2 regions of the Pandoraea sp. LA3 genome follow, and region 1 is predicted to be linked to the other one. Evidence: riboswitches for the same ligand, from Rfam matches in the RefSeq annotation. Region 1 holds a riboswitch; the other holds the start of a gene.

Region 1 (7,562 bases):
TGATAGCTGGCGTAATCGCCGTCGATGCGAGAGCGCGACGGCTGGATGCCCACGAACACATTGCCGCATCGCCAGCCGGCGATCATGAAGCGTCCCTGCCGGACGGTAGGGTCCTGATCTGCCGGCCCCCAGCGTTCGTTCAGCGCGTCGCGCACGTCTGCCGGTAACTGCGCGAACGCCGCGAGATAGTCGTCGAGCGCGTAGCTCTGGAAGGCCGGGCGCAACGCACGCGTCTCGGGATCGTTCGTGACGCCGCGCGTCAAGCGTGCCATCAGCGCCTCGCCGTCGTCGGGCAGTTCATCGACGCGGTAGCCTTCGTCGCGCAGCAAGGTCAATATCTCGACGACCGACGCCGGGGTATCGAGTCCGACACCGTTGCCGATGCGTCCCTCGCTCGCCGGGTAGTTCGCCAGCACCAGCGCAAGACGCTTCTGCGCGTTGGGCTTCGTGCGCAGCAGGCACCAGCGGCGACTGAGTTCGGCCACGAATGCGACACGTTCCTTGTCCGGCTGGTAACGCACGACATCGACTTCAGTGCGCGGGCAGCGATAGTCGAGGCCCTTGAAGCTGATCGCCCGGGTGATGATGCGGCCGTCGACTTCCGGCAGCGCGACGTGCATTGCGATATCGCGGGAGTTGAGGCCCTGATTGTCCTTGACCCAATCGTCGCGATTACCGCCGCTGAGAATCACCTGCAACACCGGCGCGTCGCTGCCGAAGACCTGCGACTGGCGCGGATCTTCCGGCGTTGAGGTGGAGAAGGCCGTGGTGTTGAGGACCAGCGAGACGTCGTAGGTGTCGCAGAGTTGCTGCACGACGTCGCGGCTGAGGGCGTCCTTGAGCGACGTAATCGCGATCGGCAGCGGATTCAGACCGCGCGCGCTCAGTGCATCGATCAGGGCGTCGAACACGCCGGTATTCGCCGCCTGCAAGTGCGCGCGGTAGAACAGGATGGCGACGACGGGCGCCCCGGCATGCCAGCAGGCCTGCCAGTCGTCCATCGTGGCGACTCCGGTCGGCGATCGCGGATTCGGGTGGTACAGCGTGGCATTGGGCACCGCGACCGGCAGCGGCGGTTCGTCGCCCCAGCCGAGCGCGTGCCACGCGATGGCACGCAGGAACGCCTCGGCGTTGACCGGTCCGCCCTGACGCAGATAGCGCCACAGGCGCGTGCAGAACTCGGGGCTTGCCGTGCTCAGCGCCGTCAGGTTCGGATCTTCCTGCAAGTCGCCGGAGAACATCACCAGCATCTGACCGCGACGCTGTGCCAGTTCCACGATCCGCTCGATGCCATACGGCCAGTAAGCTTCGCCCCCCAGATGATCGACCACCACGACGCGCGCATGCTGCAAGACATCGTCGACATAGAAGTCGACCGACGCCGGTTGCCGCAGATACGTGACGTTGGCAAGCCGCAGGCTCGGGAAATCGTCGCCGAGCCGCTCGACCACGCTCGCGAGCAACGACAGCGTGGTGTCGGCCGAGCTGAGCACCACGATGTCGGCGGGCTGCTGATCGATGCGGATCACGCCGGCGGCGTCATCGACAAAGCCGCCGGGGACTGTCCGTAACAGATGCATGCGACGCGTCTTCCCCGGCTCAGGCCGCTGCGGTGGACGTGGACGACGTGGCGCTTGCGCCCAGTGCCGCGTCGAATTCGCGCTGGAGCGTTTCGGCGTCGAGGTCTTCGCCGATCAGCACGAAGCGGCTGCCGCGTGTTTCGCCATCGCGCCAGTGACGGTCGAAATAGCTGTCGAAACGCTTGCCGACGCCCTGAATCACGAGACGCATCGGTGCGCCCGGCAACGCCGCAAACCCCTTGGCGCGGTAGATCGTGTGGTTCTGCACCAACTGGCTCAACGCGGCGATGACCGAGTCGCGCGACGCCGGTGCCGTGAGCGATGCCGACACCATGACCGAGTCGAACTCGTCGTGATGGTGGTCCGCATCGTCCGCCGAACCGTGATGGTCGTGACGCTGATCGATGGTTTCCTCGGAGGCCGAGTTCAGCCCGAGCAGCACGCTCAGATCGAGGTTGCCGTTGCTCGCCGGCACGATCTTCACGTGCGCAGGCAGCTCTTCCCGAATCAGGGCCGACACGCTGGCTTGCGCCGCGTCGTCGAGCAGATCGGTCTTGTTGAGAATGACCAGATCCGCCGCGCTCAACTGGTCTTCGAACAGTTCGTGCAGCGGCGATTCGTGGTCGAGATTCGGATCGGCCTTGCGCTGTTCGTCGACCGCCACCGGGTCTTCGGCGAACTGGCCGCTGGCGGCGGCAGGACCGTCGACCACGGTAATCACAGCGTCGACGGTGAAGCTGTTGCGGATCGACGGCCAGTTGAACGCCTGCACCAGCGGCTTGGGCAGCGCGAGGCCGGACGTCTCGATAAGCACATGGTCGATCTGGTCGCGACGCTCCACCAGCGCTTCCATCACAGGGAAGAACTCCTCCTGGACGGTGCAGCACAGGCAGCCGTTGGCCAGCTCGTACAGTTGGCCCTCGGTCTCCTGACCGTTGTCGTCGCAGCCGATGCCGCAACCCTTGAGGATTTCGCCGTCGATGCCCAGTTCGCCGAATTCATTGACGATGACCGCGACGCGCAGGCCGTTGTTGTTGGACAGGATGTGACGCAGCAGCGTGGTTTTACCGCTGCCGAGAAAGCCCGTAATCACGGTCACGGGGATCTTGCGCATGGAAGTCGACATGGAATAAGGCAAAGCGTGGTGACACGCCTCTTCCGGCCCGGTCGTCGGTGCGTCGGTATTGCCGGCATGGCATTCGACCTGTCCGGCAGGACACGGCCGCGCCGCCGGTGACGGCTGCATCGGGAAAGCGGAGGAAACGTGGCGAAACTGAAGGTTTGACTGCACACCGCCTACCCGCAGTGCCAATCGTCTTCTCCGGCCGGTATCCGGGCTGACGAAATGGCCGCTTCACCTTCCCACGCCGCCCGTGAGGGCATTGGCGCAGTGGTCTCGCCCCGCGAAACACGTGCGGGGTTGAAGTCGGCCTGGCGCCGCATGACTGCGGCACCTTCGTTTCACCGTTGCGGGGGCAGCACAGGCTGGGGCGTCGCGTCGAACCCATGAGGGGGCGCGCCGCCCGTCTGTTTCCCGTTTAACTGCGCACGCCTGAACGTGTGCGCGAGCACCAGATTAGCCGCGAGTGTAGGTGCCGGATACCGCTCCGTCAAGGCGAGACGACGGCCCCAAGCCGCCCTCAAGCCGCCCTCAAGCTGCCCTCCGGCTGTCCACAATCGGAACGCCGGCGGGGCAGACGGGCGCGAAGCGAGCCGCACAGGGCCTGTGGTATCCTCGCCACCAAATTTTCGGTCCCCCTGCTCCCTCGATGAGGGGCATGAAGGGCGTTACCGCGCATTCGTTCTGCGCACCGCAGCCGACCGCTCATGCCCTCCCCCGTCGTCCCGCTTATGAGTCATCGTCCTGCCCCGGTCCCGGTGGCCCGTCTGCGTCCTGCATCGCGTTCCATGTCGGGTGCCGTTTTCGTCTCGTGCGGCCCGATGCACGACCTGCTCGACCTGCACGTCTCCCACCACGATTACGCCGAACGAGGCCCGCAATGAGTCGTGCGTGGCTGATCGGCGCCGGACCGGGCGACCCCGAACTCATCACCGTTAAGGCCATGCGAGCGCTTGGCCGGGCGGATGTCGTGCTGGTCGACGATCTCGTGAATCCCGGCATTCTGGCGATGGCCGCGCCGCACGCGCAGATCGTCTACGTCGGCAAACGCGGCGGGCATGCGTCCACGCCGCAGCGCGAGATCATCGCGCTGATGCTCTCGCACCTTCGCGCAGGCCGAAGCGTGGCGCGCCTGAAAGGCGGCGACCCCTTCGTGTTCGGACGCGGCGGCGAGGAACTGCAAGCGTTGCAGGCGGCGGGAGTGCCCGTCGAGATCCTGGGCGGGATAACCGCCGGCATTGCGGCACCGACGACGCTCGGCATCCCCGTCACTCATCGGGGGTTGGCACAGGGCGTGATTTTCGTGACGGGACACAGCGCAGGCGACGACGAGCCGGACTGGCAAGCACTCGCGGCCACGGGCCTGACGCTCGTGATCTACATGGGCATTCGCCGTCTGCAAGACATCACGGATCAGTTGCAACAAGCGGGCATGTCGCCGGACACCCCGTGCGCGGCCATCGAGTCGGCAACGCTCCCGGCGCAACGTCACGTTATTGCCACGCTGCACACCTTGTCTGCCGAGGTCCGTGCGGCGACCATCGGTTCACCGTCGATCATCGTGATCGGCGACGTGGTGTCGCTCGCGCAGCGCCCCGGCATGATCGACGGTGATGATGCCGGCAGTGAGATCGCCGGGATTTCCCGACGCCCCACGGCGCAGCGCCCGCTCAGCCTCGGCATCGGTTTTCGGCAAGGCGTGACGACAGCGCAGATCGAAGCCGCGGTACTCGCTGCACTAGGCGCGCGTTCGCTTGCCGAGGTCGACACCCTCGCGACGCTCGACAAGAAGGTCGGCGATCTGGCTCTCGTGCGCTTCTGCGAGCGCCACGGCATTCGTCTGGCAGGCTATGCGCCTGCGCAGATCGAGGCGTGTCTCGACGCGCATCCCCAACTGCCCCGCTCCGACACCGTGCTCGCCCACGTGGGTGTGCGCGCGGTATGCGAGCCTTGCGCCTTGCTGGCATCGTCCGGCGGCACGCTGCTCACGAAAAAAAAATACGCCGACGACGGCATCACCGTCGCCATCGCGGTGACGACCACCAACGCCGCCTCAGACAACCCTCAGCACGACGCTCAACCGGAGTCACGAAACGATGAAGACAGATAGCGAATCCCACCTGCGCATGACCCAGCGACGTCGCGAAGGACACGAAAAAAAGCAAGCTGCCGCGACGACCGAAAAGGGCCTGCTGATCGTACATACGGGCAACGGCAAGGGCAAGAGCACGGCGGCGTTCGGCATGGCCGTGCGCATGCTCGGTCACGACCAGCGCATTGGCGTGGTGCAGTTCATCAAGGGCGCGCTGCATACGTCCGAGCGTGACTTTCTCGGCAGCCACCCGCAGTGCGACTTCATCACGATGGGCGACGGCTACACCTGGAACACGCAGAACCGCGACGCCGACATCGCTACCGCGCGCAAGGGCTGGCAAGCGGCCGTCGACATGATCGAGAGCAGCAACTACCGCATGGTGATTCTCGATGAGCTCAATACCGTCCTGAAGTACGAATATCTGCCGCTCGACGAAGTGCTCGGCGTGCTCACCGCACGTGGCGAAATGCAGCACGTCGTGGTCACCGGCCGTCATGCGCCGGACGAACTGATCGAAGCGGCGGACCTCGTCACCGAGATGCGTCTGGTGAAGCATCCGTATCGCGAGCAGGGTGTGAAGGCGCAGCAGGGCGTCGAGTTCTGATCATGGCGTCGTGCCCCGCGCTGTTCGTGAGTGCGCCTGCGTCCGGTCAGGGCAAGACCACGGTCACGGCCGGTCTGGCGCAATGGCATCGCGAGCAGGGACGCCGCGTTCGCGTCTTCAAGACCGGTCCCGACTTTCTCGATCCGAAGATTCTCGAGCGCGCCAGCGGGGCGTGCGTCCAGACGCTCGATCTGTGGATGGTGGGCGTTGCGCAATGCCGTCGCCTGCTGGCGGAGGCTGCGCGCGAGGCCGACCTGATTCTCATCGAAGGTGTGATGGGACTGTTCGACGGCACCCCGAGCAGCGCCGATCTGGCGATGACGTTCGGTGTGCCCGTCGTCACGGTCATCTCGGCGAAATCGATGGCGCAGACGTTCGGCGCGATTGCCTCGGGACTCGCCCACTACCGGCCGGGGTTGCCGATGCATGGCGTGCTCGCGAATCACGTGAGTTCGCCGCGTCATGCGCAGTTGTTGCAGGAGGGCATGCCGACGGACTTGCGATGGCTTGGGCATCTCGCGACATCGGCGCAGATGACGCTGCCCGCACGACATCTCGGCCTGCATCAGGCCGATGAGATCGATCGGCTCGATGCCCGGATTGCCGCGACCGCGCAGGCGCTCGCCGGCACCGCACTCGCCGACCTCCCGCCGCCGGTCAGCTTCGACGCGCCGACGTTGGACGCGATGCCGGACATCCCGAAATCTCTCGACGGCAAGCGCATTGCCGTCGCGCGTGACGCCGCGTTCTCGTTCATCTACCCGGAGAACCTTCGTCTGCTGGAGACGATGGGTGCACATGTGACGTATTTTTCGCCGCTCGCGGACGATGCCGTGCCCGACGCGACGGATGCCCTGTTCCTGCCCGGCGGCTATCCCGAACTGCATGCGGCGCGGCTTGCAGGCAACGCGCTGAGCGCTGCGAGCGTGCGTGCGCATGCGGCGGCAGGCAAGCCCATCGTGGCCGAGTGCGGCGGCATGCTGTATCTGTTGGAAAAGCTGACGGATGCTGACGGCGTCTCGACATCCATGCTGGGCATTCTGCCCGGGCACGCCACGCTGCAAAAGCGCCTCGCCGGTCTCGGCATGCAGGCGCTGGAGACATCGCACGGCACGCTCAGGGGGCACACCTTTCACTACACGCGCATGGCCACGTCGATGGCGCCGATTTACCACTCGACACGGCCCGGCAGCGCTGCCAGCACGACGGGTGAGCCGGTGTACCGTCAAGGCGCGATCGTGGCGAGCTATCTGCACGGCTACTGGCCGTCGAACCCGGCGCTTACTGCCGCACTCTTTCATGGCACAGCCTTTTAGCGAACGCGAACGCGCCGCCGTCTACCGCGCGATCTACGAGCGGCGCGACATGCGCCATTTCGTACCGACGCCCGTCGATCCCGAGGTCCTCGCAAGACTGCTCGACGCGGCGCATCATGCCCCGAGCGTTGGCTTCATGCAGCCCTGGCGCGTGGTGCGGGTGACGTCACCCGCCCTGCGTTCGGCGTTGCACGATGCAGTCGAACGTGAGCGGCACAAGACGGCTGACGCACTCGGTGCTCGCCGCGACGAATTCATGAAGCTCAAGGTCGAGGGCATGCAGCAGTGCGCCGAGATCCTGGTGATGGCGCTGATGGACGGACGCGAGCGTCACGTTTTCGGCCGACGCACGTTACCGGAGATGGATCTGGCCTCGGTATCCTGCGCGATTCAGAACCTGTGGCTGGCCGCCCGCGCGGAAGGTCTGGGCATGGGATGGGTGTCGATCTTCGATCCCGACGAGGTCGCGCAACTACTGGAAATGCCAGCGGGTGCAAAGCCGGTCGCAATTCTCTGCCTCGGACACGTGACCGAGTTCTACAACGCCCCGATGCTGGAACAGGAAGGCTGGGCGTCTCGCGCCCCGCTGGACGAATACGTTTTCGAAAACCGATGGCCGTCGGAAAAGGACACTGCGGCGAGCGACCCCAGTAGTGCAGCGGAATGATGTGGGTGATGCCGCAGAGAATGAACGGCGGCTTTGGGCCGATTGCCGACGGATGCGGAGGGCCGTTCCCGCCCCACAACAGCCAGTTAGCGCTCCCCCTAAAGCAGCCATTAATATTTGAGGGAAGTGTCTCCTGCGATCATTCATTCACTTGTTTTGGGATACAAAGCTTATCGCAGT
Region 2 (7,562 bases), on a different contig from region 1:
CGGAAGACGCTGCACGCTGGTCGCCGAGATAGAGCAACAGATTGGCCCCTGCAAGCATCACGAACGATACGGCGATGCCCGAGAGCAACAACCGGTCCCGTTCCAACCGCCCCTGACGGTGGGCCAGCGCGATCACCGCGAGCGTTGCAAACGCCGCGCCGGCGAACGCCAGCAGCGACAGCGTGAATGGCCCGAAGATCGCGCCGAGAAAGAGCGTCGCAAATACCGCGCCGAAGGTCGCTCCGGCGCTCACGCCGAGCAGATGGGGATCCGCCAGCCGGTTGGCCGTCACGGCCTGCAACGCAACGCCGACCATCGCCAGCGCCGCCCCCACGATGCCCGCGAGCAACACGCGCGGCAGGCGGATCAACCACACCACGGCGTCCTGCGACGCCGTCCACCCTTGCGCGGCGGCATCCACGCCCTGCGTCCCGCTCGTCAGATGCGCCAATACGATGCGCATCGTCAGCGAAGACGCGATGGCCGTCGGCCCGATGCCGGACGCCAGCACGATGGAGACCACCAGCGCGAGCGTCAGTACGGCAATCGCAATACGTCCGATGTGAGCCCCGCGTACGACGTGTGCCAAGCCGGCGTCCGCGCGCGTCATTTCGCGAAAGCTGCCGGATGCAGACCGCGCGCAATCGTCTCGACTGCCTGCACGTTATGAATGCCGGGCGTCGCTTCGTCGTAGGGCACCACGATGAAGCGGCGCGCACGAATCGCATCGACCTGACGCAACGCCGGTTGATTCAGCAGAAAAGCAATCTTCTGTGCCGCCGTGACCGCACCGTAATCGACGATCACGATGGCCTGCGGGTTGCGCGCCACCACGGTCTCCCAGCTCACGCGTGTCCAGCTTTGCGTGACGTCGTCCATCACGTTACGACCGCCGGCAGCCTCGATGAGCGCCGTGGGCATGGCGAGACGTCCCGCCGTGAAGGGGCTGTCCTCGCCGCTGTCGTAGACGAACGTCCGCACAGGCGGCGACTTGCCGTCGAGGCGACGCTTCACCGCCGCCAACTGCGTCGTCATCTGCGTGATGACCGTGTTCGCCGCAGGCTCCACGTCGAAGATCCGCCCGAGGTTGCGCAAATCGTTGTAGACGTCGTCGAACGACGCTGCACCACGCGGCATCACATGCCCGCACGACTCGCTCAGTTCATACGTGCGGATGCCCAACGGCGCGAGCAACGCGGGCGTGACCGGCCCGCCCACATGCATGCCGTAGTTCCACCCGGCGAAGTAGAAGTCGGCACCGGCCTGCACCAACACTTCAATCGACGGATAGCGCTGCGCGAGTTCGGGCAGTCCGGTCAGTTGTGCACGCAGCGCGGCATTGGCGGTTTTCCATCCGCTAATTCCTGTGAAGCCGACCATGCGCGGTTTGAGACCGAGCGCGATCATCATTTCGGTCAGGTTGACGTCGTTGCTGACCGCGTGTGTCGGCGCACGCTCGAAGGTCACGGCGCGGTTGCAACTCTGCACAGTGACCGGATAGTGCGGCGCGGCCGCGACGGTGTTGGACAGCACGGAACCTGGCGCAAGAGCCAACGCCATCGAGCCAGTCAGGACAAAGCGCTTCACAGTTGGGGACATAGCGGATGAACGAGTGTGATACGTGGACGGTGTGTGACGGGATGCCGGTCGACCAGCGCTTCGACCTGGAACACGCGCGCGAGCAGATCGACGGTGAGTACGTCGTCCGGCGCGCCGTGCGCGACGATCTCGCCACCGGCCAGCACGTAGAGCCGGTCGCAATAGGCGGCCGCGAGATTGAGGTCGTGAATCGTGGCGAGCGTCGTGACGTTCAGCGAGCGAATGCGTCGCATCAGTTCGACCTGATGATGCAGATCGAGAAAGCTGGTCGGCTCGTCGAGCATCAGGACGTCCGGCTCTTGCGCTAGAGCGCGTGCGAGCAGCACACGCTGCTTCTCGCCGCCTGACAACGTGGCGAATGCCCGCTCACGCGCGGCCGTCATGTCGACATCGCGCAACGCACGCGCGACGAGCGCGGCGTCGTCGGGCGTATCGGCATCGAGCAGACGTTTGTGAGGCGTGCGCCCCATCCAGACGACCTGCTCGACACTCAGCCCGAAATCGTCCGGCAACTCCTGCAACAACACGGCGATGTGCTGCGCAGACCAGCGTGGCGACACGTGCCACACGTTCGTACCGTCGAGCGTCACCGCGCCGGTTTGCGGCTTCGCATAGCGGAATGCGCAGCGCAGCAGACTCGACTTTCCGCTGCCGTTCGGCCCGATCAGCCCGACGAACTCGCCGCGTGCGACATCGAGCGTGATCGACTGAAGCAGCGGTGCGGCGCCGGGGCGCAACAGGTCCGCCGGCGACCAGCTCAGTTGTGCGATGTGAAGTTCGCCGGGCATCGTCGAACGCCCTCAGAACTTCATCGTCGCGACAAGCTGCGCCGAGCGAGACGGGCCGAGCAGCCACTCGACCGGCGACTCGGACGTCACCGCATACGCCCGGTTCGCCAGATTGCGCAGATAGAGCGCGACGTTCACGCGCTTGGTCGCCTGCCAGGATGCTGTTGCATCAAGGACCGTGTAAGACGGCATCGGTGCGGTATTGGCGTTGTCGCTGTAGCGGCGTCCGACGTATCGCAGGCCGGTGCCCACCACCACGTCGTGCATCGGCGAATACGTCAGCCAGAGATTCGCCGTTTGCTGCGGCACGTTGTTCGGCACGTTGCCATTGCGCGACACCGCCGCCCCGCCGACGCTCTCGTCGAACTGATCGAAACGCGCACGCAACAGCGAGGCATTCGCCTCAACCGAGAAACCATAGCCAAGCTTCAACGCCCCGGACAATTCGATACCGCGCGACGACTGCTGACCGACTTGCTGCGTCAGCGTCGGATTCACTGGATCGGTCGTCAGCAGGTTCTTCTTCACGATCTGATAGACGGCCAGCGTCCAGAAGCCGCGCCCGTCCGGCAGTTCCTGCTTGACGCCGGCCTCCCACTGCTGCCCGGTCGCCAGGTCGAACTTCGTCTGCGATTGCGACAGCGTCACGAGCGAGCCGATGCTGTCGGCACCGCGCGTGTACTGACCGTAGACCGACGCCGACGGACTGAGCTGATACACGAGTCCGAGACGCCAGCCGACGTTCGAGAACGTCTTGCCGAACTCGGTGCCGGTGGCGAGTTGACGACGCGAGTAGTCGAGGTAGTCGTAACGCATGCCGCCTACGGCCGACAGGCGCGACGTGATGTCGAAACGATCTTCCGCGAACAGGGCGACCTGACGCGTGAGCGTGCGGAACTCGGCCACGGTCGGATCGGGACTCGCGAACACGCCCGGATCGAAGCCGTCGGCGCTCACCACCGACGAGCCGCCGAACGGCGTATTGCTGTCGCGCTGGAAGGAGATCTGATTCGCCTCGACACCCACCACAAAACGGTTCGCATGACCCGCGATGCTGCGGTCGACGGTGGCGTCCAGCCGGTTGCCGACCTGATGCTCGTGCTGGAGGATCTCGATGTAATCGCTGCGCGTGACCAGCCGCGTCGACGGATCCATCTCGTACGCTTCGCTGTTGCGCCAGTGCCGGTTGGTGTTCAGGTAGTACAACTGGTCACGCAGCGTGATGCCGTCCGCCACGCGATACACGCCGGTGAGTCGCGTCGACTGATCGAAATAGGCGATCAGCGCGTTACCGACGTTGAAGTTCTTGTAGCGCAGCGTCGAGTCGATGGTGCCGTTATTCAGCGGAACGCCGAAGTACGTCGCCGGCATCTGACGGCCGTAATCGTAGTCGAGCGTGAACGACAGCTTCGGGGAGACGTCGAGCTTCACCGCGCCGCCGAACGACGTCGTGTGCGATTTGCCCCGGTCGACCCAGCCGTTGCTGCGGTTGTCGCTCACGTAGAAGCGATACGACAGCATCGGGCCGAGTGCGCCGGTCGTGTCGAGCGCGAAGCGCTTCTGAGCGTCGGTGCCGAAGCCCACCTGAATCGTGGTCGCGTACTCGCGTTGCGGGCGCTTCGGCACCACGTTCACCACACCGCCGATCGCGCCTTCGCCGTAGAGCACCGACGCCGGTCCGCGCAGCACGTCGATGCGCTCCACCTGCCACGTGTCGAACGGGAACGTCATGGTGCCGGCACCGGGATACAGACGGGTGCCGTCGTAGAGCGTCATCACCGACTCCTGACCGGAGAAGCCGCGCACCGCGAGCGCCGTGCCGCCGTTGCCGGGCGCCGCATTGCTGGTGAAACCGGTGGCGCGCGTGACCGCATCGGTAACGGTCTGGTCACCGCGCGCTTCGATCTGTGCGGCCGTGATCGTCTCGACGCTCGCCGGCGTGTCGAGGCTCGACAGATTCAGGCGCGAGCCGGTCGATGTCGGCGTGGAGAGCGGTGCGTCGTCGCGCGCATGCTGCGCGTTGATCGTGACGAGTGGCAGGTTGGCATCCTCGGCGGCAACCGCCGGAACACAAGCGCCACCGAGCAGCGAGAAGGCGATGAATGCGGTTTGCTTGAGCGCGAGCGCGCCCGCCGCCGGGGCCCTGACGTAGGCCGTCGAACGAGATTGAGGCATGGTACTTCAGCGTCTCCTGGGGTTTCGCGCCCCAAAAACATGGTCGATGAACCCGACGGCCAGGTCTGACTTCCCGTCGCGATGACGAGTCACAGTGGCGCGACCGCGCTGGATTCTCACCAGCTTCCGGCCGTCGGTAGCGACGCATTCTACGTGGTGCTGAAGATTTTCGGAATGATTTGGACGCAAGGCGTCATGAAGTCAGCGTCCGCAGTTCGCCCCTCGCCACGCCCCACGCGGTGCGCACGAACAGCGCGGCAATCACCAGCGTCGCCAGACCGAGCAGCGCGATCGCCACCGTGTCCGTTACCGGATGCTGCGCAAACCCGGCGTACTTCACCGCCGTGGCGGCCGACGCCGCGAGCGGGAAGCTCACCGACCACCACGACACACGGAACGGGCAGCAATGGGCGAGACCGCGCAGGCGCACCAGCAACACTGCCAGCACGAACAGCATGATCATGTAGAGCGCCTGCGCGAAGCCATCGATGCTGCCCACAGTGGCCGCGGAGGTGGCGGTATAAGCCGAGAAGCCCACGGAGAACGGTGCGACCAGAATGAGCAGCGACGGCTGCAACGACACCGGGAACGGTTCGGCGAACATGAGTCGCGACACGATCATCGTGAACAGCGGCACAGCAAAGAACAGGCCGACCGCCGTGCCGAACACCATCAGGCCGTGCATCTCGTGCGAGAGGCCGAGAGCAGGCACCGCCAGCGGCACATCGAGCAACCCGACCACCGGGACGATCCACGCGGGCGTTGCATGCTCAGGCTGCTGACGCACGCTGATCCAGCGCATCACCATCCACCACGCGAGCACCACCATCCCGGTCGCACCCGCGTACCACAGACCGCGCGCCAGTCCCGGATGACTGTCGGCGAGCAACAGCGGGGTGAGCAAAAGGCTGATCAGCGGCGTGCCGAACATGTTGCCGGCAATCGGATGCGAGAACTCGGCGCGCACCCGGTCGAAGTGCAGCACGGCCTTGGCCAGATAGGCGACGACGAGTGCGGCGAACAACGCGAGCGCCACCGCACCGATCGCTTCGCCGACCCACGATGCGGCGCCGAACTGGGCATGGGCCAGCCGCCACGCCACGGACAAGCCGGTCAGCCCCATCACGGAGCCGAAGAACGCGACCGGTAACTGACTGAGTGTGGTGGGCGTCGCGGCGATTGGCACCTGCGCATGCGTTGTCATGAGGTTTTCTCCTGTCGGAGGCCCCGGCACGTCGACGCTCGTGAGCGTCGCCGCCGGTGACCTCGGCAATCACGGTTTGGGTGAGGCGAGTATGCGCCGGACATCGATACGAATAGAATCATTGAATCTCAATTTTTAGCGCATTCGTCTCATGGACACGCTGACGCGACTGATTCAGATGGCCGACCCGCAAGCCGGGCTGGATTTGCGCTGCCGCTTGTCGGGCGCCTACGAAATTCCGCATGACGCCGCCCCCGACGGCATCTCGCCGTTTCACCTCGTGCTCGCGGGCGCGTGTCGCATCGACATCGGAAGCCGGCACCTGATCGCGCGCACCGGGGACTTCATCCTGTTCCCGCGTGGCGGCGCCCATGTCATTCGCGACGAAAGTGCGGCCGGCTCGCCCGTCCGTACCCGGCTGGCGCATGGCGACCTGCTGCCCGAGCGGCTCGCAGGCGACGAGACGAACCGCCCCGTGGGGGCAGACATTCTGTGCGGACACTTCGTGCGCGCGTCCGGTCCCGGCAACCTGCTGTTCGACGCGCTCCCCGACCCCGTGCATGTCTCGCTCACGGGCGATCCGTCGGACGCGCTGCAAGGCATTGTCGAGTTGATGCGTGTCGAGGCGGCTGACCGGCGTCCGGGGGCGCTCGCCATCGTCACATCGCTGAGTCAGACGCTGTTCGCGATGGCGCTGCGACGCTGTTGCGAGCGACCCGCAGGCGAAGCCGGCATTCTGGCGTTGCTCTCAGATGCGAGGCTGCACGCATCGGCGCAGGCGGTATTCAACGACCCCGGGGAGCCGTGGACGATCGATACGCTCGGCCAACGCGCCGCGATGTCGCGCGCCACCTTCGCGCGCCGTTTCCACGAACGCTCGGGCATGACGGTATTCGAATTCCTCACGCGGGTGCGCATGGCCGTGGCGTGCGATCTTCTGCTGCGCACGCGGCGTAATGCGGGCGATATCGCCATGTCCGTGGGATACCAGTCGGAAGCGGCCTTCGGCAAAGCGTTTCGCCAGCACATCGGTGAATTGCCGGGACAGTTTCGCCGTCGCCAGAGCCGCGTATGATGTCGGCCTCCCCCCACCATCGTCAAACGACCATGCAACCTTCAGTGCAATTGCGCAACGCGCGCCCGTCCGACGTCGACCGCTGTTACGAAATCGAAATCAGCGCCTACGAAGGCGACGAAGCCGCCACGCGCGAGAAGATCGCCACGCGGATCGCACAGTACCCCGAAGGGTTTCTCGTCATGACGCGCGACGACAACATCATCGGGTTCATCAATTCCGGGTGCGCCTACGACGTCGTGATGTCCGACGAAGCCTTCAAGGAATTGATCGGCCATGACGCCGCCGCGCCGAACGTCGTCATCATGTCCGTCGTGCTCGCCCCTGAAGAGCAGGGTCGCGGCTATGCCCGCACGCTCATGGAAGCCTTCATCGCCCGCATGCGCGCCGCCGGGAAAGCAACGATCCATCTGATGTGCAAGGAACGTCACATCCCGCTCTACGAACGGCTCGGTTACCACTACGTCAAGCCGTCGCCCTCGGATCACGGCGGCATGGCGTGGCATGAGATGGTGATGAAACTCTGACGAAAATCCGCATAAATTAGCGTTTTGATGCGAACTATCGACGCACGCAAGCAGAAAGTAGCCTGATAAAGCAGTCCCGCAGTACAATCCACCCCACTCTGCAATACCCCCCGGCCGGTTCTGCGTCAGCGAACCGGGCGCACCTTCCTGCGGGCCCCACAACCAGAAGTCGACGGGCCGTTTCCGGAAGACAG

Evidence for each region. A riboswitch is a leader RNA that binds a small molecule or an ion and turns the genes downstream of it on or off. The one in region 1 is predicted to bind cobalamin.
Region 2: linked by a shared signal. The riboswitch ahead of C5N93_RS04745 (TonB-dependent siderophore receptor) and the one ahead of cobW (cobalamin biosynthesis protein CobW) in region 1 are both predicted to bind cobalamin.

Annotation. Positions count from the first base shown of each region.
Region 1 is NZ_PTPY01000029.1:71,863-79,424, forward strand. Features, by position in the region: gene cobN (cobaltochelatase subunit CobN) at 1-1,580, opposite strand, end outside; gene cobW (cobalamin biosynthesis protein CobW) at 1,600-2,706, opposite strand; cobalamin riboswitch at 2,886-3,171, opposite strand; partial or broken gene cobA (uroporphyrinogen-III C-methyltransferase) at 3,581-4,288, shown strand; gene C5N93_RS09785 (cobalamin biosynthesis protein) at 4,301-4,810, shown strand; gene cobO (cob(I)yrinic acid a,c-diamide adenosyltransferase) at 4,797-5,399, shown strand; gene C5N93_RS09795 (cobyrinate a,c-diamide synthase) at 5,402-6,715, shown strand; gene bluB (5,6-dimethylbenzimidazole synthase) at 6,699-7,382, shown strand.
Region 2 is NZ_PTPY01000022.1:94,914-102,475, forward strand. Features, by position in the region: gene C5N93_RS04730 (iron ABC transporter permease) at 1-610, opposite strand, end outside; gene C5N93_RS04735 (ABC transporter substrate-binding protein) at 607-1,560, opposite strand; gene C5N93_RS04740 (ABC transporter ATP-binding protein) at 1,584-2,387, opposite strand; gene C5N93_RS04745 (TonB-dependent siderophore receptor) at 2,400-4,562, opposite strand; adenosylcobalamin (AdoCbl) riboswitch at 4,569-4,716, opposite strand; gene C5N93_RS04750 (SLAC1 anion channel family protein) at 4,756-5,766, opposite strand; gene C5N93_RS04755 (AraC family transcriptional regulator) at 5,918-6,841, shown strand; gene C5N93_RS04760 (GNAT family N-acetyltransferase) at 6,874-7,368, shown strand.